One region of the Streptomyces sp. NPDC050121 genome, then DNA from elsewhere that is predicted to be linked to it. Evidence: riboswitches for the same ligand, from Rfam matches in the RefSeq annotation. Region 1 holds a riboswitch; each other region holds the start of a gene.

What was found. A riboswitch is a leader RNA that binds a small molecule or an ion and turns the genes downstream of it on or off. The one in region 1 is predicted to bind cobalamin.
Region 2: it holds a riboswitch for cobalamin, as region 1 does, so the genes downstream of both, ACIBTS_RS30625 (ribonucleoside-diphosphate reductase subunit alpha) here and ACIBTS_RS42600 (prenyltransferase/squalene oxidase repeat-containing protein) in region 1, are expected to answer to the same signal.
Region 3: it holds a riboswitch for cobalamin, as region 1 does, so the genes downstream of both, ACIBTS_RS08335 (CbtB domain-containing protein) here and ACIBTS_RS42600 (prenyltransferase/squalene oxidase repeat-containing protein) in region 1, are expected to answer to the same signal.
Region 4: it holds a riboswitch for cobalamin, as region 1 does, so the genes downstream of both, ACIBTS_RS19215 (cobalamin biosynthesis protein) here and ACIBTS_RS42600 (prenyltransferase/squalene oxidase repeat-containing protein) in region 1, are expected to answer to the same signal.

What each region holds. Positions count from the first base shown of each region.
Region 1 covers NZ_JBITJV010000048.1:24,064-31,920, forward strand. Annotated here, with positions in the region: gene ACIBTS_RS42590 (energy-coupling factor transporter transmembrane component T) at 1-1,023, opposite strand, end outside; gene ACIBTS_RS42595 (SCO2322 family protein) at 1,030-1,746, opposite strand; gene ACIBTS_RS42600 (prenyltransferase/squalene oxidase repeat-containing protein) at 1,743-2,999, opposite strand; cobalamin riboswitch at 3,082-3,236, opposite strand; gene ACIBTS_RS42605 (phosphotransferase) at 3,321-4,010, shown strand; gene ACIBTS_RS42610 (nuclear transport factor 2 family protein) at 4,015-4,467, opposite strand; gene ACIBTS_RS42615 (MBL fold metallo-hydrolase) at 4,519-5,544, opposite strand; gene ACIBTS_RS42620 (aldehyde dehydrogenase) at 5,630-7,087, shown strand; gene ACIBTS_RS42625 (ferredoxin) at 7,091-7,381, shown strand; gene ACIBTS_RS42630 (TetR family transcriptional regulator) at 7,600-7,857, opposite strand, start outside.
Region 2 covers NZ_JBITJV010000023.1:119,454-127,310, forward strand. Annotated here, with positions in the region: gene ACIBTS_RS30625 (ribonucleoside-diphosphate reductase subunit alpha) at 1-2,135, opposite strand, end outside; cobalamin riboswitch at 2,259-2,416, opposite strand; gene ACIBTS_RS30630 (GNAT family N-acetyltransferase) at 2,452-2,961, opposite strand; gene mctP (monocarboxylate uptake permease MctP) at 3,739-5,367, opposite strand; gene ACIBTS_RS30640 (DUF3311 domain-containing protein) at 5,364-5,624, opposite strand; gene ACIBTS_RS30645 (GntR family transcriptional regulator) at 5,726-6,490, opposite strand; gene ACIBTS_RS30650 (extracellular solute-binding protein) at 6,846-7,857, shown strand, end outside.
Region 3 covers NZ_JBITJV010000004.1:263,173-271,029, reverse strand. Annotated here, with positions in the region: gene ACIBTS_RS08350 (sensor histidine kinase) at 1-460, opposite strand, end outside; gene ACIBTS_RS08345 (MMPL family transporter) at 592-2,808, opposite strand; gene ACIBTS_RS08340 (VOC family protein) at 3,131-3,937, shown strand; cobalamin riboswitch at 4,100-4,254, shown strand; gene ACIBTS_RS08335 (CbtB domain-containing protein) at 4,293-4,514, shown strand; gene ACIBTS_RS08330 (CbtA family protein) at 4,537-5,295, shown strand; gene ACIBTS_RS08325 (histidine phosphatase family protein) at 5,393-5,995, opposite strand; gene ACIBTS_RS08320 (VOC family protein) at 6,292-6,720, opposite strand; gene ACIBTS_RS08315 (hypothetical protein) at 6,717-7,001, opposite strand; gene ACIBTS_RS08310 (winged helix DNA-binding domain-containing protein) at 7,328-7,857, shown strand, end outside.
Region 4 covers NZ_JBITJV010000011.1:193,619-201,475, forward strand. Annotated here, with positions in the region: gene cobN (cobaltochelatase subunit CobN) at 1-2,532, opposite strand, end outside; gene ACIBTS_RS19210 (cobyric acid synthase) at 2,529-4,061, opposite strand; gene ACIBTS_RS19215 (cobalamin biosynthesis protein) at 4,058-5,011, opposite strand; cobalamin riboswitch at 5,109-5,252, opposite strand; gene ACIBTS_RS19220 (hypothetical protein) at 5,419-5,640, opposite strand; gene ACIBTS_RS19225 (anion permease) at 5,675-6,919, opposite strand; gene ACIBTS_RS19230 (class II aldolase/adducin family protein) at 7,119-7,835, shown strand.

The DNA of each region.
Region 1 (7,857 bases):
CGCCGCCGGCCAGAGGGGGAGGGCGGGGGCCGTCAGGGGGACGACGCCGGGGTGCAGGTCCGCCGGGGCGGCCGACGCGGCGACGGTGAGGAGCGCCGCGACCGCGCCGCCGGAGACGGCGACGAGACAGGCACGCGGCGTCCAGCGGTCCGGACGGTACCGGGTGCGCGGCGAGCGCCGGCCGCCCAGGCGCAGTCCGGCGACGGCCGCGACGACCCCGGCGAGTAACACCGGCACGCCGTACGTCCCGCCCGCGGCGGTGAGCAGACCGTACGTTCCCGCGCAGACGCCGAGCAGCCCGCCGAGCGTGAGCGCGGCGGTCGTCCGACGGACGGGGGCGGCGACGTCGGCGGTACGGCCGTACCCGCGGGCGTCCATCGCTGCGGCGAGGGCGACGGAGCGTTCCAGCGCGCCCTCCAGCACCGGCAGGCCCACCTGGAGCAGGCCCCGCACACCCCGGTCCGGACGGCCCCGCAGACGGCGGGCCGCACGCAACCGGTGGACGTCCGCGATCAGGTTCGGGGCGAAGGTGAGGGCCACGACCACCGCCACTCCGGTCTCGTACAGGGCGCCGGGCAGCGTCTTGAGCAGACGGGAGGGGCTGGCCAGGGCGTTCGCCGCGCCCACACAGACGAGGAGCGTGGCCAGTTTCAGACCGTCGTAGAACGCGAAGAGGAGGCCCTCGGCCGTGACCGCGCCGCCGAGCCGGATGCCCTGCGCCCAGTGAGGCAGCGGGACTTCGGGCAGGGTGACGAGCACCTGCGTGCCGGGGATGGGGGAGCCCAGAGCGACGACGAAGACGAGCCGGATGACGAGCACCGCCAGCGCGAGCTTCAGGAACGCCGAGTAGGAACGGGACCAGGGCGTGTCCGGGCGGCATGTGGTGACGACGTACGCGGAGACGGTGAGGAGGAGGGCGAGGAGCAGCGGGTTGGTGGTGCGGGTGGCGGCGGTGCCGAGGCCGAGGGCCCAGAGCCACCAGGCGGCGGGGTGGAGCTGCGGGTGGGAGCGGGAATCACCCATCAGCCGTCAGCCATCCCGGCGGGATCCTCGCCGCCGCGCCTGCCACAGCGCGGCCGCGCCCAACCCCGCGACGGCCGCCGCGCCGGCGTAGAGGCCCAGCGACGGGCCGCCGCCGTCGTTGCCGGACTTCTCGGTGGCCGTCGGCTTCTCCGTCCCCCGACCTTCCGTCCCCGGTTCACTCGTCCCCGGTTTGTCCGTCCCGGGCTTGCCCTTCCCGGACACCTGCTCGCCGCACCCCGTCCGCGGATACCCCGAGATCGCGCACAGCAGGGCGTTCGTGTCGTAGCGCAGCGGTTTGGCGACCGCGGCGAGCGCCTCGGCCGTCGTCGCGTCGGGTGCGACCCGGGCGCAGGCCGTGCGCGGCGACGGCGACGGCGGGCTCTCGCCGGACGGGGCGTCGGCCGTCGTCCCGAAGTCGATGACCAGGGCCACCCGCTTCGTGCCGTCCTGTGCGGGCGTCTTCGCGCAGATCGCCGCGAAGGAGGCCGTGCCGCGCGGCTGCGACGCGTCCTGGGAGTCGGCGCTCACCGCGAACCGGAAGCCCTGGACGTCGCCGTCGGCGGGACGCGCGGTGGAGGGGCCCTGGGTGGCGTACGTCCACTGGTCGCCGGCGCGGTCCCAGAAGGACCAGTAGCGGTAGCCGGCGGCGTGAGCCTGAGCGGCGGTCGCGAGGAGGAGGAACGTCAGGGTCAGCAACAACGGGGGCAGGGTCCGGCGCGTCACGGCTGCTGCTTCCTGCCGCGGCCGCTGATCAGGAAGCCGATGCCGATGCCGGCGACGAGGAAGACGCCGACGATCCACCACACGCTGTAACCGGAATCCGAGTCGTCCTTGCTCTCGGACTCGGCGGCCTGCCGCGTGGCCTTGCCCGTGGCTGTGGTCTGCGGGGTTGGTCCCGTCGCGTTGAGCTGCGCGACCAGGTCCGTGCCGCCGAAATGACGGGGGTCGGCGCCCATGGCGTGGGCGGCGAAGAGGAGTTGGGCGTAGGCGGCGGGGCCGCTCTGCTTGGCCCAGGCCGCGGAGTTCCGCTCCAGCCAGGCCAGGGGCTTCTTCGCCTGCGCGGTCCAGCCCTGTGCGGCGAGGGCGACGACCGCGTCGGCGGTGTTGCCGTAGTCGGGCTGGTCCGCGGCGCCGGGCAGGGCGGACGTCAGATGACCGTCGTTGCTGATCGCCTCGACGAGGTAGGCCGAGCCGTCGCGGGCGAGCTCGGACGGGGTGAGGGGGGCGGGGGAGTTGCCGCAGCTGTTGCCGTTCATCGGTGCCGGCGCCTTGCCCGCCGTCGTCACGAACCCCTTGCCGAGGACGCCGAGCACGCCCGCCGCCGTGGCGTCCGCGTTGGCCGCGAGGCCGCCCTTCTTGTCCGGCTGGTACGCGAACGCGCCGCCACCGGCCTTGTCGCAGGCGATGGAGAGCTTCAGGAGAGCGTCGTACGACGACTTCTGGGCCTTCTTCACCTCCGCGGGCCGCTGCCCGGCCGCCGCCATCGCGCCCGCGACGACGGACGTCGAGTTGGCGTCACTGGCCCCGCCGGGGGAGTAGCCCCAGCCGCCGTCCGCGTTCTGGACGGACTTCAGCCAGCTGACCGCCTTCTCCGTCGCCGCCCGGTGGCCGCCGAGCGCGGCCAGCGCCTGGACCGCGGCCGCCGTGCTGTTGGTGTCCACCATCAGCTTGGCGTCGCACGGCTTCGCGGTGTCCGCGCGGAAGGCGGCGAAGGCGCCGTTCGCGCACTGCTGCCCGGCCAGCCAGGCCACGGCCCGGTCGGCGGGCGTGACGCCCACGGTCCGCTGCGCGAGCAACGCCAGCGACTGGCGCCAGACACCGTCGTACGTCGGGTCGGTGGTGCCGTACAGCCCGTCGGGTATCGCCACCGACGGGGCGGGGGACGGCGTGACGGCGACGGCGGGGACGGCGGCACCCAGGGCGACGGCGGTGGCGCCGGCGAGGGCCAGGGCCGTGACGCTGCGGCGGACGTTCATGATCGGCGGGTGCCTCTCCCGGTGCGGGAGGTCGACGGAGGCGGGCAGCACGGGGCGACCCCGGCGGCTCGACTCCGTATACCTCGACGGTGCGTGCGACGGCGGGCTGCCGACGCACGTGAGCCGGTCACGTTCCGGACCGGGCGATCCGGCTCTACGGTTGCGAGACAGCGCCGGAATTACACCGGCTTCTCCCTGTACGGGCGTGATGACGACGCCGTCACTCTACCGGCAGGTAGCGAACGGCCTGAGGGGTGGCTGCGGATGGGGCGGATGGGGCGGACGGGCCGGACGGAGGTGGGTGGAGGTAGGTTCATGTTCATGCCAGTAACGGGGAGACTGCTCGGCTCGGGTCGCACGGCCGACGTGTACGAGATCGACGAGGCGTGGGTGCTGCGCCGGGACCGGGACGGGTGGGGCGACGCCGCCGCCGAGGGCGCGGTGATGGCGCACGTACGGGAGTACGGCTACCCCGCGCCCGCCGTACGACCCTCGCCCGACGGCTCGCGCACCGACCTGGTGATGGAGCGGCTGAAGGGGCCGACGATGCTCCAGGCGTTCGTGGCGGGCACGTTGGACGCCGAGGAGGCGGGGGCCGTACTCGCGAGGCTGCTGCGCGCGCTGCACACCGTCCCGGGCCGGGTCTCGGGGCCTGGCTCGGCGGACGCCCGCATCCTGCACCTCGACCTCCACCCCGACAACGTGATCCTCACGCCGGACGGCCCGCGGGTCATCGACTGGGCCAACGCGGAGGAGGGCGACCCGGGGCTCGACTGGGGGATGTCCGCGGTGATCCTCGCCCAGGTCGCCGTCTCCGCCCAGTCGATCGCCGCTCCCGCCCGCACGATGCTGGCCGCCCTCCTCGTCGACCCCTCCGACCTCACCGAGCAGGGCCTGACCGAGGCCCTGCGTCGGCGCGCGGCCAACCCGACGATGAGCACCGAGGAAACGGAACTCCTCGCCCCGGCCGGTGAGTTGATCAGGTCGCTGATGAGTCGGACGGGTGGTTGACGGGTCAGACAGGCCGCTCAGCGCGGGGTGTCGGTCCGCCGAAGGGGAGGTGCAGCAGCCGGCGTGCCAGCAGCCAGGTCCCGTCGACTCGCCGGAACGCGTCCTCGTAGTGCCCGACTTGGACCGGGGGTCCGGCGGGGACGATGCCGCCCTCGTAGCCGTCGACCCGGTGCGTCGAGAAGTACGAGGTGGCCAGGGCGGTGTCCGGCGCGGTGACCGTGACCAGGATGTTCGACATGAGACGGCGGGAGAGCCGGTCGGTGGGGCGCGAGCCGAAATACCCGCGCAGCGCCGCCCGCCCCTCGATCAGACGCTCGCCCGCCGGCCATTCCCACCTGCCGTCCTCGGTGAACAGAGCGGCCACGGTGGAGGGTTCACCCAGGTCGAGCCGGTGGACGAAGTCGACGACGAGACGTTCGCAGGCCCGCTCGACGAGAAGGCGTTCCAAGGGATCCATGGGTTCCATGCTGCCGTTGGTATCAGCAGGCCGTTCCGCACCGCGAGCGCATTACACCGCCACGTACGTCACCGGCTCGCTGCCCGCCACCGCCTCCGCGCGGCCCTGTTTCACGAGTCGGCGCAGGTGGGCCTCGGCCTCGGAGACCGCGATGGTCCTCGAACCGTAGGGGATCTGCTGCCAGGGGCGGTTCCACTCCATGCGTTCGGCGAGCTGCCAGGGGGTGAGGGGCTCGGCCAGGAGCGACGACAGGTCCGTGAGGCGGTCCTCGTGGTGGGTGAGCAACTCCCGTACCCGGGAGGGGGCGTCGGTGAAGGCATGCTGGTGGGCGGGGAGGATCTCGGCGGGGGCGAGCCGGCCGACGCGTTCGAGCGAGTCGAGGTAGTCGCCGAGGGGATCGGTGACCGTCGCGTCGTCGGGGTCCTCGTAGAGACCGATGTGCGGGCTGATCCCCGGGAGCAGATGGTCGCCGGAGAACAGGCGGCCGTGGCCCGCAAGTCCGGCCGGGTGACTCTCCTCCAGGTGGAGGCAGACATGGCCCGGGGTGTGGCCCGGGGTCCAGATCGCGCGCAGCCGACGGCCGGGCAGGTCCAGGAGTTCGCCGGGGACGATCTCGCGGTCGGGGAGCGCGGGCGAGAAGCCGAGCGGCGTACGGCGGCGGGCCGTGCGCAGCGGGGCGAGGTGCTCGTCGGGGGCGCCGGCGGCGGCCAACTTGTCGGCCATGTACGTGTACCAGCGCTCGGGGCGGGTCTCCCGGGTCCGCCGCACGATCGACGCGTCCGCCGCGTGCATCGCCACCCAAGCCCCGGACGCATCCCGCACCTTGGCCGACAGGCCGTGGTGGTCGGGGTGGTGGTGGGTGATGACGACACCGTGAAGTTCGGCGACGTCCGTACCGCAGGCCGTGAGACCGGCGGTGAGGGCGTCCCAGGAGGCGGGATCGTCCCATCCGGCGTCGATCAGCACCGGCCCGCGGTCGGTGTCGACGACGTAGACGAGCGTGTGCCCGAGCGGGTTGTCCGGAATGGGCACCCGAAGCGACCGCACACCCCCGCCGTGATCGAACGCCTTCGTCATCTGCCCTCCGTCTCCCGGCCATTGCCCACTATAACTAGAACTGGTATCAGTTTCTGAAACACCGTCAGAAACGAAGGCAGTGGCCATGGCCGAGCTCGTGGAACACGGACAGCTGTTCATCGGCGGGGAATTGACCGACCCGCTGGGCAAGGACGTCATCGAGGTGGTCTCGCCGCACACCGAGGAGGTCATCGGGCGGGTGCCGCATGCGTCGACGGCCGATGTGGACCGGGCCGTCGCCGTGGCGCGGCGGGCCTTCGACGAGGGGCCCTGGGTGCGGATGTCGCTCGACGAGCGGATCGCCGTGGTCACCCGTATCAAGGACGGCATCGCCCTGCGCCATGAGGAGATCGCCCGCGTGATCTCCTCCGAGAACGGCTCCCCGTACTCGTGGAGCGTCCTCGCGCAGGCCCTCGGCGCGATGATGGTGTGGGACGCGGCGATCAAGGTGGCCCGGGACTTCACCTACGAGGAGCGCCGCGACGGTGTGCTCGGGAAGATCCTCGTGCGGCGCGAGCCGGTGGGCGTGGTCGCGGCCGTCGTCCCCTGGAACGTCCCGCAGTTCGTGGCTGCCGCCAAGCTCGCGCCCGCGCTGCTCACCGGCTGCTCGGTGGTGCTGAAGCCGTCCCCCGAGTCGCCGCTGGACGCGTATGTGCTGGCCGAGATCACGCGGGAGGCCGGGCTGCCGGAGGGCGTGCTGTCGATCCTGCCCGCGGACCGCGAGGTCAGTGAGTACTTGGTCGGGCATCCGGGCATCGACAAGGTCGCGTTCACGGGCTCGGTCGCGGCCGGGAAGCGGGTCATGGAGGTGGCCGCCCGCAATCTCACGCGGGTGACCCTGGAGCTCGGCGGCAAGTCGGCGGCGGTCGTGCTGCCCGACGCGGACATCGCCACGGCCGTTCCCGGCATCGTCTCGGCCGCCTTCATGAACAACGGGCAGGCCTGTGTGGCCCAGACCCGCATCCTCCTGCCGCGCTCGCGCTACGACGAGTTCGCGGACGCCTTCGCCGCGGCGGCGGCCGCGCTGGTCGTCGGTGACCCGATGGACCCGGCGACCCAGGTCGGGCCGCTGGTCGCCGAGCGGCAGCAGCGTCGGAACCTCGACTACATCCGGATCGGGCAGGAGGAGGGCGCGAAGATCCTCACCGGTGGCGGGCGTCCGGCGGGCCTGGAGCGCGGCTGGTATGTGGAGCCGACCCTCTTCGGCGACGTCGACAACTCCATGCGGATCGCCCGTGAGGAGATCTTCGGACCGGTGATCTGCCTCCTGCCCTACGGTGACGAGTCCGAGGCCCTGAAGATCGCGAACGACTCCGACTACGGGCTGAGCGGCAGCGTCTGGACGGCCGACGTCGGGCACGGCATCGAGGTCGCACGCCAGGTCCGTACGGGGACGTACTCCGTGAACACCTTCAGCCTGGACATGCTCGGCCCGTTCGGCGGCTACAAGAACTCCGGGCTGGGGCGGGAGTTCGGGCCCGAGGGCTTCGGCGAGTACCTGGAGCACAAGATGATCCATCTGCCGGCCGGCTGGGAGGGCTGAGGGATGGAGGTACCTCTCGCGCGAACGGATTCGGGGGCGGGGGCGGGGGCGGGGGCAGGGGCGGGCGACCGGTGGCATGTCGACGTGGACCGTTCGCTGTGCATCGGTTCCGCGCAGTGCCTCCATCGAGCACCGGAGGGCTTCCGGCTGGACGCCGCGCGCCAGTCCCATCCGGTCGACCCCGACACGGACGCGAACGAGCAGGTGCTGGCGGCGGCGGAGAACTGCCCGGTGGAGGCGATCGTGATCACGCTGGTGGGGAGCGGGGAGGCGGTCTTCCCGCCGGAGGAGTAAAAAAATTTCCCTTTTGGGGTGTTCCATCCAGCTTCAGGTGTTCTATTCTGTTAGTGGCCTACGAGGCGAGTGAGGGAGTTCGACCGGAGTAGCCGACTTGGGCGCGACGCCGAGAGGTACGGGCATCCGCTGAGGCCGACGTCGACGGTCGGACTGAGGGACCTGAAGGTTGCATGACAGGACCTGAAGGCGACCCCCGATCGTCTCGTAGGTCCTTTCTATGTGCGCGGGTCCGTCACGTCGATCAGGCGGCACACCGTCTCGATGTCGATCCGGACCTGGGCGATGGAGGCGCGACCCGACAGCCAGGTGATCAGCGCGGAGTGCCAGGTGTGCTCGATGACGCGGACCGCGGAGAGCTGCTCGGGGGTCGGATCGGTGAGGCCCATCGCGTCCAGGATGATCGCCGTCGTCTGACGCGAGACCTGGTCGACCTCCGGAGAGACGCTGCGGTCGGCGAAGGTCAGCGCGCGCAC
Region 2 (7,857 bases), on a different contig from region 1:
GGGGTGCGGGCGGCGGCCATGTCGATCAGGCCGCGCTGCGGGATCTCCCACGCCGTGCGGTACAGGGCGCGCACGTCCGCCGGGATCCAGGCGAAGTCCTGCACCGAGCCGTTGGCGTCGCGCAGCGCCTCACGGGTGCGGGCGTCCCAGACGCCGAGCTCCTTGAGGTCGTTCACCAGATACGAGTTGACCTGGAGGAACTCGCCGGACAGCGTCTCGCGCTTGAACAGGTTGGACACCTGCGGCTCGATGCACTCGTACACGCCGGCGATGGAGGCGATGGTGGCGGTGGGCGCGATCGCCAGCAGCAGCGAGTTGCGCAGGCCGGTCGCCGCGATCCGCTCGCGCAGCGCCGCCCAGCGCTCCGGCCAGGTGAACTCGACGCCGTAGTGGTCGGGGTGCAGCACTCCCCGGGCGGTCCGGGTCTTCTCCCAGGCGGGCAGCGGGCCGCTGCGCTCGGCGAGATCGGCGGACGCCTCGTATGCGGCGAGCATGATGCGTTCGGCGATCCGGGTGGACAGCGCCTTCGCCTCGGCCGAGTCGAAGGGCAGCCGCAGCTTGAAGAAGACGTCCTGCAGACCCATCGCGCCGAGGCCGACCGGCCGCCAGCGGGCGTTGGAGCGGCCCGCCTGCTCGGTCGGGTAGAAGTTGATGTCGACGACCCGGTCGAGGAAGGTGACGGCCGTGCGGACGGTCTCGTCCAGCCGCTCCCAGTCGATGTCGCCGGCCGTGGCGTCGACGAACGCGCCGAGGTTCACCGAGCCCAGGTTGCACACGGCCGTCTCGCCGTCGTCCGTGACCTCCAGGATCTCCGTGCACAGGTTGGAGGAGTGCACGACATGGCCCGGCTCGGCCGTCTGGTTGGCGGTGCGGTTGGCGGCGTCCTTGAAGGTCATCCAGCCGTTGCCGGTCTGCGCGAGGGTACGCATCATGCGGCCGTACAGGTCACGGGCCGGGATGGTCTTCTTCGCGAGACCGTCCGCCTCCGCCTTGCGGTAGGCGGCGTCGAACTCCTCGCCCCACAGGTCGACCAGCTCGGGCACGTCGGAGGGGGAGAACAGCGACCAGTCGGCGTCGGCGTTGACCCGGCGCATGAACTCGTCCGGGATCCAGTGCGCGAGGTTCAGGTTGTGCGTACGGCGGGCGTCCTCGCCGGTGTTGTCCCGCAGTTCAAGGAACTCCTCGATGTCGGAGTGCCAGGTCTCCAGGTAGACGGCGGCCGCGCCCTTGCGCCGGCCGCCCTGGTTCACGGCGGCGACGGAGGCGTCCAGGGTCTTCAGGAACGGGACGATGCCGTTGGAGTGCCCGTTGGTCCCGCGGATCAGCGAACCGCGGCTGCGGATGCGGGAGTACGACAGTCCGATGCCGCCGGCGTGCTTCGACAGCCGGGCCACCTGGTGGTAGCGGTCGTAGATGGAGTCCAGCTCGTCGATCGGGGAGTCGAGGAGGTAGCAGGAGGACATCTGGGGGTGCCGCGTACCGGAGTTGAAGAGGGTGGGGGAGGACGGCAGATAGTCGAGCCGGCTCATCAGCCGGTAGAGCGCGGCGACCTCGTCAAGGGAGCGGACGCCCGCTTCTGAATTGGGCGCAGTGTTTTCGGCGAGGCCGCAGGCGACGCGCAGCAGGAAATGCTGGGGTGTCTCGACGACCTTGCGGGTGATCGGGTGCCGCAGCAGGTAGCGGCTGTGCAGGGTGCGCAGACCGAAGTAGCCGAAACGGTCGTCGGCGTCGGCGTCGACCAGCGCGTCGAGGCGGGCCGCGTGGACGCGCACGAACTCGGCGGTGCGGTCCGCGATCAGGCCCTCGCGGTGGCCGACGGCGACCGACGTGGTGAACGACGTGACGTCCTGCGAGGCGGCCTCCGCGGCGATGCCGACGGTCAGCAGCCGGGCGGCCAGCTTCGAGTAGGCGGGGTCCTCGGAGATCAGGCCGGCGGCCGCCTCCGTGGCCAGCTCGCGCAGCTCCGCCTCGTCGGCCCGCGCGGACCGGCCGCGCAGGGCCGCGGCGGCGACCCGGCCGGGGTCGGCGTCGGGCAGGTCGGCGGTCAGCTCGGTCAGGGTACGCAGCAACGCGGTACCGGGACCGTCGGTCTCCAGCTCGGTCACTGAAGCCGGTTCGGCTGGCGCGATGGTCACGTGAGGCTCTCCCTCGCTCGGCGGTGGACCTGGCGGAGGGCAGGGGGCAGCACACGAGCGCACGGGGCGTCGCGTCCACCGGCCCACTCCACGAGGCCCGGACGTCAGGGCACCCGGACCTGATGGGCCGGGCACGCTGTCGGCAGGTCCTCGGACTGACGCTCGTGCGCGGCTGTTCTGAATACAGATGTGCACAAGTACACCGTTGCGGGACAGTTCCGGATTCGCACCGGATTCCCCTGTGGCGACAGCGAGCACGAGCATACATCTTGTGCTCGCCTGTCACGCCACCCCCAGATGTTGTGTCGAGGTGGTTTCAGAGCGTCAACTTATAGGTGAGGAGAGTGAAGTCGCCCAGCTCCGGGACGGGGTTCCAGTCCCGCTCGGGTGTACGGACGAAGCCGAGACGTTCGTAGATGCGGTGGGCGGCGTACATGGTGCGCTGGGTCGACAGGACGACGGTGGTGCAGCCCTCGACGGCTCGCGCGCGCTCGACGCAGGCCCGCACCAGAGCCTCGCCCGCGCCCCGGCCACGAGCGGTACGGCCGACCGCGAGCATACGGATCTCGGTCTCCCCGGGGCCCGCGATGTCCGTCATGAGGTTGCCCGGGCCCGGGACGAAGGTGACTCCGCCGAGGAGGACGCCGCCCTCGACGGCCACGAATACCTCGGCGGCCGACGCCCGCTCCGCGACGTTCTTGAGCTTGTGGAGGTACGGGTCGCTCTCTCCGAAGTCGAGGAGACCGTCGTCCAGATAGGCGCGGGCGGTCAGCTCGCCGAGCGCCTCGAACTCGCCGTTCTCCACCCGCCGTATCACGATGTCCATGGGCCCGAGTCTGCCGGACGCCCGCGCCCGCGGGCTCGTGACTTTCGCGACGCGGCGGCCGAGTCGCGGGGCGTGGCGGGAGTGATTCCATGGAGGTAGGCGTTGTCGCCCTCCAGAACACACCGTGACCAGGGGCGTTCGTCACCCGCCCGGCAAGCAACGGCCGCGCAACGCGCCGATGGCGACGCTCGATCCGAGATGCGGCTGTCACCGCGTCGGGGCGTCGTCCTCGCCCGCCGGCACCGACTGCCGAGGCGTCTGGAGGCCCGCCGCGGCGTCACCCGCCCCAAGAAGTGGCGCCGATGGGTCTCCTACGCGAACCTGACAGGCTCGTCTGGCTGATCGCCGTGCCGGCCATCGTCGCGTGGTGCGCGGAGGGCCTTTACAGGCCCTGTCTGCTCGTCGGCGGCGTGGGCGCGGGGAAGGCCGCCGTCCTGGTGCGGCTCAGCGAACTGCTGCAGCCGGGCATGCAGCCCGGTACCTCGCTCCCGCCCGTACCGGGCTCCACATGTCTGCCTGATGCAAGTTCCAGCTCTGCCCCCACCCTCCCCGGGGCTCGGTGCCCCGGGGAGAGATCCGCGAGCCGTTCTGCCGCCGGCAGCAGGCCCTGCTCCCCGGCCGGTCCGCCGCTGCTTCCCCGGGATCCTGAGCAGGAAGACCCCGCACTGGGTCGGCATGCGCGTCCGGGAAGTGGACCGCTTCTGGGACGTGATGGCCGGCCGGACCCGCGACTGGGGCGTGCTTCCCCGTGAGCTCGGGCCCTGGCCTGTCGGGCCGTCAGTGGGCGCTGCCCGCCGTCGCCGGAGGCAGCTCCACCTGCACCCCCGCGTCCCCGGCGTCCGCCGTGTAGTCCTCCGGCTTTGTCTCGTCGACGCCCTCGGGGGCCTTGGCCGCCTTCAGGACGAAGGTGAGGACCACGGTGACGACGACGTTGAGGACGAACGCCGTCAGGCCGATGTAGCCGATCTCGCCGATGCCCGGGATCTCCTTCGCCGAGCCGCCGAAGTGCTTCTGGGTCGGGGAGGCCACGCCGTACGCGGCGAAGGTGCCGTAGATCATGCCGACCGCCCAGCCGGCGAGCAGCGCCCAGCGGTGGAACCAGCGGGTGAAGAGGCCGCCGACCAGGGCCGGGAAGGTCTGCAGGATCCAGATGCCGCCCAGCAGCTGGAAGTTGATGGCGACCGTCTTGTCCATGGTGAGGACGAACACCAGGGCCCCCACCTTCACAAGGAGCGAGACCAGCTTGGAGACCTTCGTCTCCTGCGCGGGCGTCGCGTCCGGCTTGATGAAGTCCTTGTAGATGTTGCGGGTGAAGAGATTCGCGGCCGCGATCGACATGATGGCGGCCGGCACGAGCGCGCCGATGCCGATCGCCGCGAACGCCACGCCCGCGAACCAGTCGGGGAACATGTCCTCGAACAGCTGCGGGATCGCCAGCTGCCCGTTGGTGACCTTGACGCCGGCCGCGATCGCCATGAAGCCCAGCAGGGCCAGCAGGCCCAGCATCAGGGAGTACAGCGGCAGGATCGTGGTGTTGCGGCGGATCACGTTCCGGCTGCGCGAGGACAGCGTCGCGGTGATCGAGTGGGGGTACATGAACAGCGCCAGAGCCGAGCCCAACGCCAGCGTCGCGTACGTCCACTGGCCCGGTTCCGCCGGGGCCAGCGCGCCGCGCGGCTTGCCCGTGGCCGGGTTGGTCCGGCTGAACGCCTCGCCCGCCTTGGCGAAGATGTCGTCGAAGCCGCCCAGCTTGATCGGGATGTAGATGATCGCCACCGCGATGACGATGTAGATCAGCGTGTCCTTCACGAACGCGATCAGCGCGGGGGCCCGAAGTCCGGACGAGTAGGTGTACGCCGCCAGCACGCCGAACGCGATCAGCAGCGGCAGGTCCTTCACGAACCAGTTGGTGTCCTCGCCGCCGCCGACGCCCATCACGTCGAGCACGGCCTGGATGCCGACCAGTTGGAGCGCGATGTACGGCATCGTCGCCAGGATGCCGGTGACGGCGACGGCCAGCGACAGGCCCTTCGAGCCCCAGCGCCCTCGCACGAAGTCCGAGGTCGTGACGTAGCCGTGCTTGTGGGAGACCGACCACAGGCGGGGCAGGAAGGTGAAGATCAGCGGGTAGACGAGGATCGTGTAGGGCACGGCGAAGAAGCCGGCCGCGCCCGCCGCGTAGATCGCCGCGGGCACGGCGACGAACGTGTACGCCGTGTACAGGTCGCCGCCGAGCAGGAACCAGGTGACCCAGGTGCCGAACGACCGGCCGCCCAGGCCCCATTCGTCCAGGCTGTGCTCGTTCTCGGCCTTGCGCCAGCGCGCGGCCAGGAAGCCCATGGCCGTGACGGCCAGGAAGAAGAAGATGAAGACGGCGAGTGCCACGCCGTTCACGCCGTCGTTCACTTCGACGCACCCCCGCCCTGGGTCGTGCGGCCGCGCTGGTCCCGCTGCCACAGCTTGTACGCGATCATCGTGAGCGCCGTGGAGATCAGCACCCACAGCATCTGGTACCAGTAGAAGAAGGGGATCCCTATGAACGCCGGATCCACCTTCGCGTACGAACCCACCCACAGCATCGCCACGAAGGGCGCGATCAGACAGAGGGCGATGACGACGCGCACAGGCGTCACCACCGGTTCCCTCGTTTCTTCGTCGGACATCGGCGGTTCCGTCCCCTCACTCTGATCGCCTTGATCACAGATGTAATGCGCAGGCAATGTAAGTGACGGATAAGCCCAGCGGAAGACCCTCCACAGAGCCTCTACTCGGCAGGCCGCTTCAGGCGCGCCACGAACTTGTACCGGTCGCCCCGGTAGACCGACCGCACCCACTCCACCGGCTGGCCGTCCTTGTCCAGCGAATGGCGGGAGAGCATCAGCATCGGCAGGCCCACGTCGGTGCCCAGGAGGCCCGCCTCGCGCGGAGTGGCCAGGGAGGTCTCGATGGTCTCCTCGGCCTCGGCGAGATGGACGCCGTAGACCTCGGCCAACGCCGTGTAGAGGGACGTGTACTTGACCAGTGACCTGCGCAGCGCCGGGAAGCGCTTCGCGCTGAGGTGGGTCGTCTCGATCGCCATCGGCTCGCCGTTGGCCATGCGCAGCCGCTCGATGCGCAGCACGCGCCCGCCGGCCGTGATGTCGAGCAGGTCGGCGAGGCGGTCGTCGGCGGTGATGTAGCCGACGTCCAGGAGCTGTGAGGTCGGTTCGAGGCCCTGGGCGCGCATGTCCTCGGTGTACGAGGTGAGCTGGAGCGCCTGGGACACCTTGGGCTTGGCGACGAACGTGCCCTTGCCCTGGATGCGTTCGAGCCGGCCCTCGACGACGAGTTCCTGCAGGGCCTGGCGGACGGTCGTGCGCGAGGTGTCGAACTCGGCGGCCAGGGTGCGCTCCGGCGGGACCGGAGTGCCCGGGGACTGTGTCTCCGTGATGTCGAGCAGGTGCTTCTTCAGGCGGTAGTACTTGGGCACGCGCGCGGTACGGACGGTCGCCCCACCCTCGTTCTCCGCACTGCTGACATCGGTGCTCATGGCCTGCCTTCCCGGCTACGGATGGGGTCACATCGTGGCACGGCCGCGGCGATGCCGCCGCGCCGTTCCGTGATCCTCTCTGTATACCGTCGCAACCATTGCTGGTCTAGTCCACCAAGCAAATGGTCTACCGGCACAGCCCCCGTCGGCGGCGATGTTTTCGACAGCTTCTTACTTAAAGGTTCCTGCATATGTAGGTCCAATAACGGCTGGTCGGAGGGGGTTCGACCACCCTTGACAGACCTATTGGCCTGAGCCAAGCTCTGCGCACTGGTCTACACCATTGGTCCAGGTCCAGGTTGGGTTCAGGTCCCGACCCGTGGGCGGGGGGTGTGGCATCCCTGAGGAGGATGGCGTGAAGCGCAAGCTGATAGCCGCGATCGGTATCGCGGGCATGATGGTCTCCCTCGCGGCGTGCGGGGACGACAGCGGGAGCGGGGACTCGAAGGGCGCCGACGCCAAGGAGCTGACCGTCTGGCTCACCGTCGACGCGCAGAACAACTGGCCCGACCTGGTCAAGGCCGCCGACGCCGCGGTGCAGAAGGCACACCCGGGCGTCAAGATCAACCACGAGTACTACGGCTGGCCGGACAAGAACACCAAGCTCGACGCGGTCCTCGCCACCGACAAGGCCCCCGACGTCGTCGAGATGGGCAACACCGAGATGCTCGGCTACATGGTCAAGGGCGCCTTCGCCCCCCTGGACGCCGCCAAGTTCGACAACTCCTCCGCCTGGCTCGACGGCCTCAAGGCCTCCGTGACGTACGACGGCAAGACCTACGGCGTTCCGTACTACGCCGGCGGCCGCGTCGGGAACTGGCGCAAGGACCTCTTCGCCTCGGTGGGCGTCACGTCCACGCCGAAGACGTACGCGGAGCTGACCGCCGCCCTGGACAAGGTCCAGAAGAAGGAGGGCGACCAGTTCTCCGCCTGGTACCAGCCCACCCGCGACTGGTATGCGGCCATGTCCTTCGTCTACGACGCCGGCGGCTCCATCGCCAAGGAGGACGGCGGCCAGTGGAAGGCCAACCTCTCCTCGCCCGAGTCGATCAAGGGCCTCACCGACTTCAAGAACGTCGTCGACACGTACATGCACGGCGACAAGACCAAGGACGAGTCCGACCGTTACATCGTCTACGGCCAGGGCAAGTCCGGCATGATCTTCGGCGCGGCCTGGGAGGGCGCGACCTCCGAGGACCCCAAGAACGACAAGACCGGCAAGCTCAAGGGCAACCTCGAGAACTTCGTGATGCCCGGCCCGTCCGGCAAGAACCTCCCCGTCTTCCTGGGCGGCTCCGACCTCGCCGTTCCGGTGAAGTCGAAGGCGCAGGCCCTCGCCGCCGAGTGGATCAACGCGTTCACCGGCC
Region 3 (7,857 bases), on a different contig from region 1:
CGACGGCCGCCGACAGCAGCACCCAGGCCGCCGGGTTGGCGATCGCGAGGATCGGCGAGTGGAGGAACGACGGGACGAACAGGCCGGTGACGGCGATGCCGACGGTGGCCGCCAGCGCGCTGTTCCAGCTGATGCGGCGTGGCCGGCGCACGCTCGTCGAGTACTGCGCGACCAGGAGCGGGCCCATCACCCCGGGGGTCAGCAGGTAGCCCAGTACCGCCTGGGCCAACGTGCACAGCAGGGTCGTGGCGAGGACGTACAGGGGGCGTTCACGGCGCCAGGGCAGCGCGCCGCACCCGACGGCGGCGAGCGCGACGCCGGGCCACAGCGCCGGCGTCTTTGGCATCACCGTCCGGGTGAGGAGGACGCCGGCGACCGTGAGAGCGAACAACAGGACCAGCGCGGTCGCCTCGACGGTTTTCGGACGGGTCGCCGCTCGACGCCGCCAGCTGGTGTACATGACGCTCCGGGAGAAGGGTGTCGAGGACATTCATGCTCACACACCGCAGGTCGCGGCACCGTTGTCCACGGCGCCGCGACCTGCCGCATGACCGTACGGGAGTACGGGAGTACGGGACCTGGCCACGGGGTTCAGATACGGGCCGGTTCCTGCGGCGCGGGCTCGTTGCCCGCCGGCGCGGCGCAGTGCTCCCGCGAGGCGGTGAGCCCGGCGCCCTCGACGTCCACGTGCGGCAACAGCCGGTCGAGCCACCGGGGCAGCCACCACGCCTTGTCGCCGAGCAGGGCCAGCACCGCCGGCACCAGCGCCATACGGACCACGAAGGCGTCGAACAGCACCGCGACCGCGAGTCCGAAACCGATCGTCTTGATCATCGACTCGTCGGCGCCGACGAACCCGGAGAACACCGCGATCATGATCACCGCCGCCGCGACGACCACCCGCGCGCTGTGCCGGAAACCGGTGACGACCGCCTGGGGAGCCCGGTCCCCGTGGACGTACGCCTCGCGCATCCGGGCCACCAGGAACACCTCGTAGTCCATCGCCAGGCCGAACACGATGCCAACCAGGAAGATCGGCATCAGGCTCATGATCGGACCGGTCTGCTCCACGCCGAGCAGCTGCGCGCCCCAGCCCCACTGGAAGACCGCCACGACCGAGCCGAGGGCGGCCAGCACCGACAGCAGGAACCCGAAGGCCGCCTTCACGGGCACCAGCACGGAACGGAAGACCACCAGCAGCAGGAGCAGCGCGAGCGCGACGATGACGCTCAGATAGGGCACGAGGGCGGCCTGCAGGGCCTGGGCGACGTCGATGTCCATCGCGGTGCTGCCGGTGACCTCGAACGTCGCCCCCGTCGTGCGCTCCAGCTCGGGGCGCTCGGCGCGGATGGTCTGGACGAGGTCCTTGGTGTGCTCGTCATTGGGTCCGGTGGCGGGCACCGCCGAGAACAGCACCGTGTCTCCGGCCTGGTTGAACCGCGCCGGGGACACGGACACGACGCCGCGGGTCGCGCCGATCTCCTGGGCGATCCGGGTCGCGGCCGCCTTGGGGTGGTCCGCTCCCCTGACGTCCGCCACGATCGTCAGCGGCCCGTTGAAGCCCGCGCCGAAGCCGTCCGCGAGCGCGTCGTAGGCGCGCCGTTCCGTGGACGAGACGGGCTTGGACTCCGCTCCCGGCATGCCCATCTCCAGGCGCGTGGCCGGCAGGGCCAGGGCGCCCAGGCCCGCGATGCACACCAGCAGCACGGCCAGCGGGCGGCGCAGCACGAACCGTGCCCAGCGGGAGCCGCCGTTGTCGGCCGGCCGAGCCGGGCCGCCGCCCTTGCGCGCCCGACGCGAGAGCACGGCGTCCGGCCACATGCCGAGCAGCGCGGGGACCAGCGTGAGGGCGATCAGGACGGCGACGACCACGGCGCCCGCGGCGCACAGGCCCATCTTGGTCAGCATCGGAACGCCGACCACCGACAGGCCCGCCAGCGCGATGACGACGGTGAGGCCTGCGAAGACCACGGCGGAACCGGCCGTGCCGACGGCGAGGCCGGTCGCCTCGCGCGGTGCGTGGCCGCCCGCGCGCTCCTCCCGGTAGCGGGAGACCACGAACAGGGCGTAGTCGATGCCGACCGCCAGTCCCAGCATCGTCGCGAGCGTCCCGGTCGTCAGGGACAGCCCGAAGGTGCTGCCGAGGGCCATGATCGAGGCCATGCTGATCCCCACGCCCGTGACGGCGGTGAGCAGGGGGAGACCCGCGGCCGCGAGGGAACCGAAGGTGATCAGCAGGACGACGGCGGCCAGCGCGATGCCGATGGCCTCGGAGGAGCCGCCCGCCGCGGGCTGCTCGGCGAGCGCCGTGCCCCCGACCTCGACCGTGAGGCCCGACTCGCGCGCCGCGTCGACGGCCCTCTCCAGGGCCGTCTTGTCGGCGTCGGTGAGATCGGCGGCCTTGACCTTGTAGTTCACCGTGGCGTACGCGGTGGAGCCGTCCTCGCTGACCGCGCCCGCCGTGAACGGGTTCACGGCGCTCGCGACCCGGGGTTCGTCGCCCGCCTCGGTCACGAGCGTGTCGATGGCGGCGCGGTGCCCCGCCGCGGTCACCTTCTCGCCGTCGGGGGCCACGAACACGATGCGCGCGCCCGCCCCGTTGGCGTCCGAGCCGGGGAAACGCTCTCCGATCAGGTCGAACGCCTTCTGTGCCTCGATGCCGGGCATGAACGACGTGCCGTTGTCGGAGGCGGCGGGAGCCTTGGCGGCGCCGAACCCGACGGCGCCGAGGATCACCGCCCAGAGCAACGTCACGAGCCAACGCCGCTGGAAGGCGGTCCGGCCCATCCGGTACAGGAAGGTAGCCACGAGAAACGGTTCTCCAGGTCTGGGTTCGGGTGGACCACCAGCCTGGCCTGCGGGGGTGCGCCGGGGCATCGTGCTCGTGCTCGCACTTCCGCCTGGTGCCGACGCACCAAGTGACGGCCTGTTGTCATCCTCGAGGAGGACAGCCGGATACGGCCCGAGCATGAGACGGGGCCCGCAGCCGCAGCCACAGTCGCAATCCGGAGCCGCGGTCCGGAGCCGGGGAGCGGAGCCGCGGTCCGGAGCCGCTTTGCCGACGCGCGATTGTCAGTGCCGGGTGTCAGGCTGAGGTGTCAGGACCTGCGACCTGCGAAAGGGAATCGCCGTGATCACCACCGACCTCACTCCCGGCTCCCCCTGCTGGATCGACCTCGGCGCCCCCGACGTCCGGGCCGCCGCGGACTTCTACGGCGCGGTGCTGGGCTGGGAGTACGAGCCCATGGGGGGCGAGGGGGAGGAGATGCAGGGCGGGATGTTCCGCAAGGACGGCAAGACCGTCGCCGGGCTCGGCAAGCTGACCGAGGAGGGCGCGCGCTCGGCCTGGATGATCTACTTCACCGTCACCGACGCGGACGCCACGAGCCAGGCCGTGGAGCGCGGCGGCGGCACGGTGCGGGTGCCGACGCGGGACCTCGAGGACTGGGGCCGGATGGCGCAGTTCAACGACCCGCTGGGCGGCCAGTTCGCCGTCTGGCAGCCGGGGAAGGACTCGGGCTTCGAACTGGCGGACAAGCCGGGCTCGTTGTCCTGGACGGAGCTGTACACGAGCGACGCCGGGGCCGCCAAGGAGTTCTACGCCGGTGTCTTCGGCTGGCAGTTCGGCGACATGGAACTGCCGGGCGGCGGGGGCACGTACACCCTCGTCACGCCCGCCGGTCAGCCCGAGGAGCGCATGCAGGGCGGCCTCATGGAGGTCGCGAAAGAGGACCTCGCCCTCGCGCACGGGCGGCCGTACTGGCACCCGGTCTTCGCCGTCGCCGACTGCGACGCGGCGGTCGCCGAGGTCAACGGGAACGGCGGCAGCGTGCAGATGGGGCCGGCGGACGCGGAGGGCGTGGGCCGGCTGGCCGTCTGCCTCGACCCCTCGAATGCGGACTTCGTGCTCCTCACGCCGGCCGAGGCGACGCGATAGCCGCCGACCGGACGGCGTGCGCCCAGGCCCCGGTGTGATTCCGGCTGCGGCGGGCGGCTCCCGGGCAGGGGTGAAACCGGTGGTCCGCAGCCGTACGGGACGGGTGATACGGGCCACTTGGCGGGCGAGAGCGCGATCACGCCAGGTGGGGCGCTATTGGCCATGAACCCGACACACGGTACCGTCGCTCTGATATCGACGACGGCATCACGGAAGCCGGTGGGAATCCGGCACGGTCGCGCCACTGTGGTCGATGCGCCCTTTCTCGACACGGGGGCGCATCGCGAGTCAGACCCGGGACCGTCGTCCTGTGCACCACCGAGATGGGACGCGAACTCCCAGAGGAGGCCCTGCCATGGCTCAGCATGTCGCCCAGCCGACCGTCAACAACCCCGTCGTGCCCGCAAAGCTGCCGCTGAAGGACATCGCCCCGTGGGCCGTCTTCTTCGGCGTCCTGATGCTGGTCCTGCTGTACTTCGTCGGCGCCGAGCAGGGCGCCACCTCCGTCGTCTCCGGCGAGAACGTCCACGAGTGGGTGCACGACGCCCGCCACCTCCTCGGCTTCCCCTGCCACTGACCTGAGGGACGCCGCAACCCCGATGAACTCCGCAACGGTAAGAAACCTGCTCGTGCGGGGCATGCTCGCCGGCCTCGGCGCCGGCGTGCTCGCCCTGATCGTCGCCTATTTCCTCGGCGAACCGTATGTCGACAGCGCCATCGGCTTCGAGGAGTCCCACGCCGCCGGTCACGAGCACGAGGTCGAACTCGTCTCCCGCAGCCTGCAGTCCACCGCGGGGCTGGCCACGGGTGTGCTCCTCTACGGGGTGGCGTTCGGCGGTATCGCCGCCCTCGTCTACTGCTTCGCGCTCGGCCGCGTCGGCCGCTTCGGCCCCCGGGCCACGGCGCTGCTGCTGTCGGGCACCGCTCTGCTCGCCGTGTACGTCGTCCCGTTCCTGAAGTATCCGGCGAACCCGCCGTCCGTCGGCGACGCGGACACCATCGGTAAGCGCACCACCCTGTACTTCCTGATGATGGTGCTCAGTGTGCTTCTCGCGGTCGCCGCCGTGATCGTGGGCAAGCGGCTCGCGCCGAAGCTGGGCAACTGGAACGCCACCGTCGCCGCCGTCCTGGGCTTCGTGCTGGTCATTGGGCTGGCGTACGAGTTCCTGCCCGTCGTCAACGAGGTACCGGCGGACTTCCCGGCCACGCTGCTGTGGCGGTTCCGGCTCTCCGCGCTCGCGATGCAGGTCACGTTGTGGGCCGGCTTCGGCCTGGTCTTCGGTGAACTGGCCGAGCGAGCGCTGCACCCGAAGCCGTCCGGCGTGTCCGCGGGCTCGGCGGCGGCGGCCCCGCACTGACAGGTCCGACACCAAGTTCAACAGCATGGTGCGACACCACGGTTCAACACCCCGAGAGGGCCCGCGGAAGTGTTCGCGGGCCCTCTCGGGTTTCTCGTCATGAGCCGTCGGCGTGCGGCTCGGACGGGTCCAGCGGATGGCCGATCCGCAGGTTCCAGCGGCCGCTTCGCCCACTGATCGTGGTGGCCGTCAGCGGCGGTACGTCGACCCGCCAGAAGGCGGCCGGGGGCGCCCCCAGCACATGGACCACCACGGCTCGTACGACCTCCGGTTCGACGACGGCGAGCGTACGGCCGCCCATGTCCTGGGCCGTCTCCAGCCAACGCCGCACCCGCCCGCACAACTCCTCGACGGACTCCCCGCCATGGGGTGCGGACGCGGGATCGGCGAGCCAGCGGGCCACCGCCTCCGGCTCCCCGGCGCCGACCTCGGCGAGCGTCAGGCCCCGCCAGCGCCCCACGTCCAGCCCCGCGAGATCGGCCGGCTCCGCCGACTGCGCCGCGTCGAGACCGAGCGCGGCCGCCGTCTCCCGGCAGCGCACGCTCGGAGAGGCGACGACCCGCGCGGCCGTGGGCAGGGTTTTGGCCGCGCCCCGGGCCCGGGCCTGCCCGGCGGCGTCGATCGAACCCCCGTCGTCGAAACGGCCCTGCCGCAGCGACGCGTTCGTCGCAGGCGAGACGAAGGTGACACGACTGGTCACTGGGCGGCTCCTCTTGGTCCGGTCACGGCGTGGTCCTGGCGTGGTCCTGATATGCGCTCACCGTGGGCCCAGAAACCGTATGTGCGGGCGGTCGTCGGGGCCGGTGCGGGTGACGCTGGCGCGAACGCCGTACACGTCCGCGACGAGGGTCTCGGTGAGCCCGGACCGCGATCATGCTCCAGTGGCCGGTGCCCCGCCCGTCGCCCTTACCGCTGCGCGTCAGCTCCGGAGTCACACCGGATTCCCTGACCCGCGCACGTACGGATACGCACATGGGTACGACTGGCCTCGGCAAGCTACCACAGCCCCCCGGCCGCACGTCCTGGACTCGCGACGAGTTCGACCTCGAAGCCGTCCTCGTTCTCCAGATAGGCGGCGCAGTGCTGTCGGCCGCCGGCGTAGGGGTGTCGCTCGGGGAACATCAGGCGCCAGCCGTGCTGCGCGGCGTCGGCAGCCAGCCTCTCGACCATGGCGGCGTCGTCGACGTGGAACGCCAGATGGTTCAGCCCCGGGCGGCAACGGTCGTGCTGTTCGGCGGTGAGGGCCGGGGACTGCTCGATGACCAGATAGGTCGCCCCGAGCCGCCAACTGCGCCCACCGCTCCAGCTCTGGAAGAGGGTGTGCCCCAACGCCTCCAGCAGCCAGCCGAACGAGGTGACGGCGCGGTCGAGGTCCGGCACCCACAGCTCGACGTGATGCAGCGTGCCGTGCGTCGGCCGACTCACTTCGCGTCGCCCGCGGTTACCGGACCCGCCGGGCCTCCTGCGCACAGTGCGTGGTCGATCAGCACGCCGGCCGCGTTCTCCCGGGCCAGGATGTGCGCCGGGGTGTCGCCGCGTGCCTCGGACATGGAGACCACGGCGCTTCGGCTGCCGTCGCCGGTTACGCCCAACTGCTGCGTGGGGGAGGGCCCGGCGGGCTGGGCGAAGGCGGTGGTCACCTCGGCGGCGAGCAGCACGGCGACCCCGAGTGCCATGGCGAGGTGCTTTCGCGGAGTGGACGTCATGAGCGCACGCTAGGGCCTGTCCGGCGGATCATGCCGCAGAGGCGGGGAATGGCACGCCCCCCGCTCGGCTTCGCTCGAGCGGGGGGACCCCCATCGCGTCGACGCCCTCCTGCGCCTTGCAGCTGCACGCACCATTCCCCGCTCACCTGCGTCGATCAGGCGCCGCTGCTCTCCTGCGACCTGATCCGCCGGACAGGCCCTGGTTTCGCCGCCGACGGGGGCACGATCCGGCATACCCAGCACGGGCAGGGGGACATCCCCAGCGCGCCCCGGCCCGGGTGCCTTGAGGACAGCAACTGTCCTCATTCCGCGTTAGCTTGCCCTGCATGACGAAGACGACGTCCCCGGCGGCCCCCGTGCTCGGCGCCCGCGCCCTCAACCGCGCCACCCTCGACCGGCAGCTGTTGCTGCGTCGCTCGTCGCTGTCGGCCGGGGCCGCCGTCGAACACCTGCTCGGACTTCAGGCGCAGAACGTCAAGCCGCCGTACTACGCGCTCGCCGCCCGCCTCGACGGCTTCGTCCCGGAGAAGCTGTCGACGCCGATGGCCGGCCGCGAGGTCGTCCGCATCGTCAGCATGCGCTCCACCATCCACGCCCATACCGCCGACGACTGCCTGACCCTGCGGCCGTTCGTCCAGCCTGCCCGCGACCGTGAGCTGACGTACTTCCGCAAGGGCCTGGCCGGCGTCGACCTCGACCGGCTCGCCGTCCTCGCCCGCGACCTCGTCGAGAGCGAACCGCGCACCATGAAGCAACTGCGCGAAGCGCTCTGCGTGGAGTGGCCGGACGCCGACCCCCGGTCCCTCGCCGTCGCCGCCCGGTGCCGGCTGCCCCTCGTCCAGGTCACCCCGCGCGG
Region 4 (7,857 bases), on a different contig from region 1:
CCCGACCTCCCAACTCAACCGGGACGGAATGGCCTTGGGGTCGACCGAGTAGAAGTTGCGGCCGGTCGGCAGGACGTTGACCAGTCCGCGCGTCGGCGAACCGGACGGACCGGCGGGGACGTAACCGCCGTCGAGTGCCTTGAGGATGTGGCCGATCTCGTCGGTGGTCTTCTCCAGCCGGGGCACGACCTCGGTACACGCGAACTCCAACACCGCGACGGCGTCCGGGAGTTCGGTGCCCAGCACCGCACGCACCAGGGCGCGGCTCTCGGCGACCGCCCATCCGCGCTCCTCCATGCCCTCCGCGACCCGTCGGCACAGCTGCTCCAGCAGGTCGATGGCGTCGGCGGCCGAACGCGACGGACCCTCGACGAGGTCCGTCAGCTCGACCGGCGCCTTCACGGGTGCGCCCGGCTCGGCCAGCAACTCCTTCTCGCTGAGCCCGAAATGGGCCGCGAACGACGCCCTCAGCCCCGGCAGCGCGTTCGCCTGTCCGCCCCACACCTGCGAGGCGCGCAGCACGGCGAGCACGAGATTCACGCGCGCCTCGCCGACCGGCCCGCCGCCGAGGATGTGCAGACCGTCGCGGATCTGCACATCCTTGATCTCGCACAGATAGCCGTCGACGTGCATGACGAACTCGTCGAACGCGTCGTCGTCCGGCTGGTCGTCGACGTGCAGGTCGTGGTGCAGCTCGGCCGCCTTCACCAGCGTCCAGATCTGCGCGCGCACCGCCGGCGCCTTCGTCGGGTCCAGGTCGCAGACCAGCGCGTACTCGTCGAGGAGCTGCTCCAGCTTGGCCAGGTCGCCGTAGGTGTCGGCGCGCGCCATCGGCGGGACGAGATGGTCGACTACGGTCGCGTGTCCGCGCCGCTTGGCCTGCGTGCCCTCGCCGGGGTCGTTGACGATGAAGGGGTAGATCAGCGGCAGTTCGCCGAGGACGGCGTCCGGCGCGCACCCGCCGCTCAGCCCGAGCCCCTTGCCTGGCAGCCACTCCATCGTGCCGTGCTTGCCCATGTGCACGATCGCGTCCGCGCCGAAACTGTTCTCCAGCCACCGGTACGCGGCCATGTAGTGGTGCGACGGCGGCATGTCGGGGTCGTGGTAGATCGCGATCGGGTTCTCGCCGAAGCCGCGCGGCGGCTGGATCATCACGACGACGTTCCCGAACTGCAGGGAGGCGAGCACGATGTCGTCGCCGTCGACGTACAGCGAGCCCGGCGGCTCGCCCCACGCCTCCAGCATCCCGTCCCGCAGCTCCGGGTCGAGCTTGTCGAACCACGCCCGGTAGTCCGCGAGCGGCACGCGCGCGGGCGCGGCGGCCAGCTGCTCCTCGGTGAGCCACTCCACGTCATGGCCACCGGCGTTGATCAGCCGGTGGATCAGCTCGTCTCCGTTGTCCGGATGCCCCTCGACGACGTACCCGGCGTCCCGCAGCGCGTCGAGCACCTTCACCGCCGAAGCGGGCGTGTCCAGACCGACCGCGTTACCGACGCGCGAGTGCTTCGTCGGGTAGGCGGTGAAGACCAGCGCCAGCTTCTTCTCGGTGTTCGCCTTGTGCTTCAACCGGGCGTGCCGTACGGCGATTCCGGCGACGCGTGCGGCCCGCTCGGGGTCGGCGACGTACACCGGGACGTCGTCGGGGCCCTGCTCCTTGAAGGAGAAGGGGACGGTGATGATCCGCCCGTCGAACTCCGGGATGGCGACCTGCATCGCCGCGTCCATGGGGGACAGGGCGGCGTCGGACCCGTCCCACGTGCTCTTCGACGACGTCAGGCAAAGCCCTTGCAGGACCGGCACGTCGAGGTCGGCGAGCGCCCCGATGTCCCAGGCCTCCTCGTCCCCGCCCGCCGAGGCCTGCGAGGCGTGCGTGCCGCCGGCGGCGAGGACGGTGGCGACGAGCGTGTCGGTCCGCCCCAGGATCTCGTACAGCCCGGCGTCCGCCCCGCGCAGCGAACCGCAGTACACGGCAAGGGCGTTGGCGCCGCGGGCCTCGATCGCGTCGCACAGGGTGTCCACGAACGCGGTGTTGCCGCTCAGCTGGTGGGCCCGGTAGAAGAGCACGCCGACGGTCGGCCGCCCCTCGACGGACGCCCGCTCGCCGTGGACGCCGTACTCGGGCATCTTCTGCGGCTCCAGGAACCCCTCGCCGGTCAGCAGCACGGTGTCGGAGAGGAACCGGGCGAGTTCGGTGAGGTTGGCGGGCCCGCCCTCGACGAGGTACTTGAGGGCCTCGGCCACCACGCCGGCCGGCACCGACGACTCGGCCATCAGCTCGGCGTCCGGCACGGTCTCGCCGCCCAGCAGCACGGTCGGCACACCTGACGCCTTCAGCGCGGCGAGCCCGTCCTCCCAGGCCCGCTTCCCGCCGAGCAGCCGGACGACGGCGAGGTCGGCGCCGTCCAGCAGACCGGGCAGCTCCCGCGTCACATCCACGCGGGTCGGGTTGCCGATCCGGTAGTCGGCGCCGGAAGCGGATCGGGCCGCCAGCAGATCGGTGTCGGCGGTCGACAACAACAACACTGTGCTCATGCGGGCGCTCCCGGTGGAATGAATGGCAGTCCTTGCGGCGCGCCCGACTCGATGAGCCGCCAGAGCGCGTCGGTGTCCGCGTGCTGTTCGATCAGGTCGCCGAGCCGGTCGAGCTGCTCCTCGCGCAGCCCGGCGAACGAGGTGTCGGCGGCGGGCACGAAACGCCGGCCCGCGGCGGCCGCCACCTCGCGCAGGAACGCCCGCCGGAACCCGTCCGACTCCAGCGAGCCGTGCCAGTGCGTGCCCCAGGTCTGGCCGACCCGGCAGCCGTCGAGGCTGTGTCCTTCGCCATCGGAGATGAACGGCTCACCGCCCGTGACGTCGGCGACCCCGTGATGGATCTCGTACCCCTCGACCGGCTCGCCGAGGGCTTGACCGACGGGCCGGGTGAGGGTCTTCTCGCGGGCGAACCGCACCCGCACCGGCAGGACGCCGAGCCCGTCGACCTGCCCGCGCCGGCTCTCGACGTCGTCCTCGATGCGCTCGCCGAGGATCTGGAAGCCCCCGCAGATGCCGAGGACGGGCCGCTGCTCGGCGGCCCGCCGCCGCAGGGCGTCGGCGAGGCCGCGCTCGCGCAGCCACTGAAGGGCGCGCACGGTCCCCCGCGTCCCCGGGACGACGACCAGGTCGGCATCGGCCAGTTCCTCGGGCCGGTCCACGAACCGCACGACGACGCCCGGTTCGGCGGCCAGCGCGTCCACGTCCGTGAAGTTCGACATCAGCGGGATCGCGCAGACGGCGACCCGCAGCACATCCTGTCCGACGGGCGGGGCGGTGTTCGACTCCCGGATCGTCCCGCGCAGCGAGACCCGGAGCCCGTCCTCCTCGTCGATCCCGAGGCCGTGCCGGAACGGCAGCACGCCGTACGTCCGCCGCCCGGTGAGCCCGTGCAGCATGTCGAGGCCCGGCTCCAGCAGGGAGACGTCCCCGCGGAACTTGTTGACGAGAAACCCGGAAACGAGTTTCTGGTCCTCGGGGGAGAGCAGCGCGACGGTCCCGAAGAAGGAGGCGAAGACCCCGCCCCGGTCGATGTCGCCGACGACGAGGACCGGGAGCCCGGCGTTGCGGGCGATCCCCATGTTCACGATGTCGGTCCGCCGAAGATTGATCTCGGCAGGAGAGCCGGCCCCCTCACAGATCACCGCGTCATACGTGCCCCGCAACTCGGCGAGACAGTCGAGAACGGTTCCCAGGAGTTCCCGCTGCCGGCCCCCGTGGTACCCACGGGCACTGAGCTCGCCCACCGGCTTCCCCAGCAGCACCACCTGACTGCTCTGCTCGCCGCCGGGCTTGAGCAGCACGGGATTCATCAGGGCGGTCGGCTCGACCCGGCACGCCTGCGCCTGCATGGCCTGCGCCCGCCCGATCTCGGCGCCCTCGCGCGTCACGAACGAGTTGAGGGACATGTTCTGCGCCTTGAACGGCGCGACCTTGACGCCCTGCCGCACCAGCCACCGGCAGATCCCGGCCGTGACGACGCTCTTGCCGGCGTCGGAGGTGGTGCCCGCGACGAGGAGTCCCCCGCTCATGTCGTCCGCCCCTTCCCTGTCGTGACGATGGCGCGCGCGGCGACGGTGACGCCGAGCGCCAGCAGGCCGACGCGGCGCGAGAGCCGTGCGGCGCGTTCGATGTCGGGGGCGACGACGGGCCGCCCGGCCGCCCCGTTCAGCACCGGCCGGTGCTCGATCCGGCCGCCGTACGACAGCGTCCCGCCCAGCCGCACGCCGAGCGCGCCCGCGAAGGAGGCCTCGACGGGCCCGGCGTTGGGGCTGGGATGCCGGCCGGCGTCCGCCCGCCAGGCCCGCAGCGCGGCCCGCGGATCATCCCCCGCGACGGCGGCCAGTACGGCGGTCAGCCGCGCCCCCGGCCACCCGGCGAGGTCGTCGAGCCGCGCGGAGGCCCACCCGAACCGCCGATACCGGGCCGACCTGTGCCCGACCATGGCGTCGAGGGTGTTGACGGCCCGGAACCCGAGCAGCCCCGGCACCCCGCCGACGGCCCCCCACACGAGCGCCCCCACGACGGCGTCGGAGGTGTTCTCGGCGACGGACTCCACGACGGCCCGGGCTATCCCGTCCGCGTCCAGCGCCTGCGGATCCCGCCCGCACAGATGCGGCAGCCGTTCCCGGGCGGCCTCGACGTCCCCCGCTTCGAGGGCCCGCCCGATGGCGCGGGCCTCCCGGACGAGAGAGGTCCCGCCGACGACGGCCCAGGTGGCGGCGGCGGTGAGGCCGAGAGAAGCGGCCGAAGAGGGACGTACGGCCTTGCGGGCGACGGCTCCCAGGGTCACGACCCCACCGGCGCAGACGACGGTGTGGACGGCCCCCCAGCCGCGGTGGTCGCGCCAGAGCACCCGTTCCACGGCTGCGGCCGCCCGGCCGAACACGGCCACCGGATGCCCCCGGCGGGGATCGCCGAGGAGCAGGTCACCGAGGAGGCCGGCGGCGGCGCCGTACGCGTGAACGCGAGCGGCATGCACGGGCTCAGCCGGCCGTGGGGTCGGGCAGCGACCTGGTGCTGTGCCTCAACGGCCAAGCGGGCATGGCGATATGTCCTCACTCAGGGTGTCCACGCCCTGGTTCGACGAGACCGGCGGCGAGAGTTCCTGGCTCCCGGGGCTTACTACCCCGGTGACAGTGGCGGGACCGCGCCGGATTCGCACCGGCTTCCTCTTCTGCCGCCGTACATGGCTCGGGCAGTCCACCACGGGCCCGGAAGGGCCGTCAACTTGCTGTTGACCTGCGCGGGGAGAGTGTGCAGAACCCCACATCGGCCCGGTCCCACGGCGCGCGGAGCATGACTCGGCCCTGCCTGCGGCCGCCGATGTGGGCGACCGCAGGCAGGGCCGGGTGAGGAACCTGTACGGCTCAGGCCACGATCTACGCCTCAGGCCACGATCAGGGAGATCCCGTAGGCCACCGCCGCCGCGCACGCCGCGAAGCAGGCGTACGCGCCCGTCACCGCGAGAGCGGCCGAGCCGCCCTCTGCGGTGGCGCGTTCCTGGCGGGACAGGCCCATGACGCCCAGGGTGAACAGGGTGACGAGGCCCACGGTGACCGCGAGGCTGACACCGAAGACGGAGCCCAGGGCTGCCCAGTCGATCTTCATGCTGGTTCTCTTCCTTCGTACCGGGTGCGTGGGCTCAGACGGCCGCGGCCGGGGGAGCGGCCGGCTCGGTGGGCGCGGTCGCCGGGGACGGGATCGTGGCCGTCAGGTCCTCGGCCACCGTGCCCGTCGGAGGCGGGGTCACCGCCGCGATCGCCGTGGTGATCACGCCCGGGGACTCCTCGGGCTCGTTGACGTTGGACGCGTCGACGACCTCACGTCGCGAGATCTTCCAGATCGCCGCGCTGGACGCCACCAGGAAGACGGCCACGACCGCCGTGCCCCAGTCGCCCAGGTTCGTGACCGACTCGGCCAGCGCGCCCACCAGCGCCGCCGCCGGCAGCGTCAGGCCCCACGCCACGAACATGCGGGTCGCCGTCGACCAGCGGACCACGCCGCCCTTGCGGCCCAGACCCGCGCCCATCACCGCGCCGGAGACCGAGTGGGTGGTGGAGAGGGAGAAGCCGAGGTGGGAGGAGGCCAGGATGACCGTGGCCGCGCTGGTCTGGGCGGCGAAGCCCTGCTGCGGCTGAAGGTCGGTCAGGCCCTTGCCCATGGTGCGGATGATGCGCCAGCCGCCGAGGTAGGTGCCGAGCGCGATGGCCAGGCCCGCGGAGAGGATGACCCAGACCGGCGGGTCGGAGTCGGGGGCCACGGCGCCGCCGGCGACCAGGGCGAGGGTGATGATGCCCATCGTCTTCTGCGCGTCGTTGGTGCCGTGGGCGAGGGAGACCAGGCCGGCCGAGGCGATCTGGCCGGCCCGGTAGCCCTTCTCGGCGGCCTTGCCGTCGGCCTTCTTGCCGAGGGTGTAGGAGAGGCGGGTCGCGAGCATCGCGGCGACGCCCGCGACGATGGGCGCCGCGATCGCCGGGATGAGGACCTTGGTGACCAGCGCGTCGCCGTGCACCGCGTCGAAGCCGGCCGAGGCGATGGTGGCGCCGATCAGACCGCCCATGAGGGCGTGGGAGGAGCTGGAGGGCAGGCCCACCAGCCAGGTCAGCAGGTTCCAGAGGATCGCGCCGACCAACGCGGCGAAGATGACCTCGGGACGGATGCCGGTCTCGTCGACGAGACCCTTGGAGATCGTGTTGGCGACCTCCACGGAGAGGAAAGCGCCCACCAGGTTGAGCGCGGCGGACATGGCCACCGCGACCTTGGGCTTGAGTGCACCGGTCGAGATGGTCGTGGCCATCGCGTTGGCGGTGTCATGAAAACCGTTCGTGAAATCAAACGCGAGTGCGGTTACCACCACAATCGCGAGGATCAGCGAGAAGTTTTCCATTTACCCAGGCAATCGTTCGAAGTCATCGGTCGGTTGACCGTAGGAAACCTGAGTGAACGGAAGATGAACTGAGGGGGGCTTCGGGGTGTCCGATGTCGGGGTGACTGTGCGGTCCGTACGGCTACTCGCCGCCCGCGAGCCGCTCCGGCCGGGTCGCGCAGCCGTTGAAGAGATTCTGGTCACCCGGCAGGATCGGGGCATGGCTGAGCAGCGGCGCGACGGGCGGGGGTCCCGGGACGCGCGGGACGGTATGTGGAGTGCGGCCCAGGCGCGGGCCTGGGAGGCGCTCGTGACGACGGCCCGCCGCACGGTGAGCGACGGCCTGGTCGTCGGCACCTCCGGCAACGTCTCCGTGCGCGTCGGCGACACCGTGCTGGTCACCCCGTCGGGCGTGCCCTACGACCGGCTCACCCCGGACGATGTGACGGGCGTCGACCTCACCGGTCGGCAGGTGCTCGGCGCCCTGGCCCCGACGAGCGAACTGCCCATGCACCTCGCCGTCTACCACACCACCGACGCCGGTGCGGTCGTCCACACCCACGCCGTGCACGCCACGGCCGTCTCCACCCTCGTCGGCGAGCTTCCCCTCGTCCACTACATGGCGGCCGCGCTCGGCGGCGCCGTCCGGGTCGCCCCCTATGCGACCTACGGCACCGAGGCGTTGGCCGACAACATGCTCGCGGCCCTCGCCGACCGCACCGGCTGCCTCCTGCAGAACCACGGCACCCTCACCTACGGCGCCACCCTCGACCAGGCCTACGACCGCACGGCCCAGCTGGAGTGGATGTGCCGGCTGTGGCTGACGGCCTCTTCGCTGCCCGGCCGCAGTCCCACCCTCCTGACGGAGGAACAGGTCGCGGAGGCGGGGGAGCGGCTGCGGGCGTACGGGCAGCGGCCTTGGTCCCGTCGGGGGTGAGCTCCACTGGCCGGTCGCGACG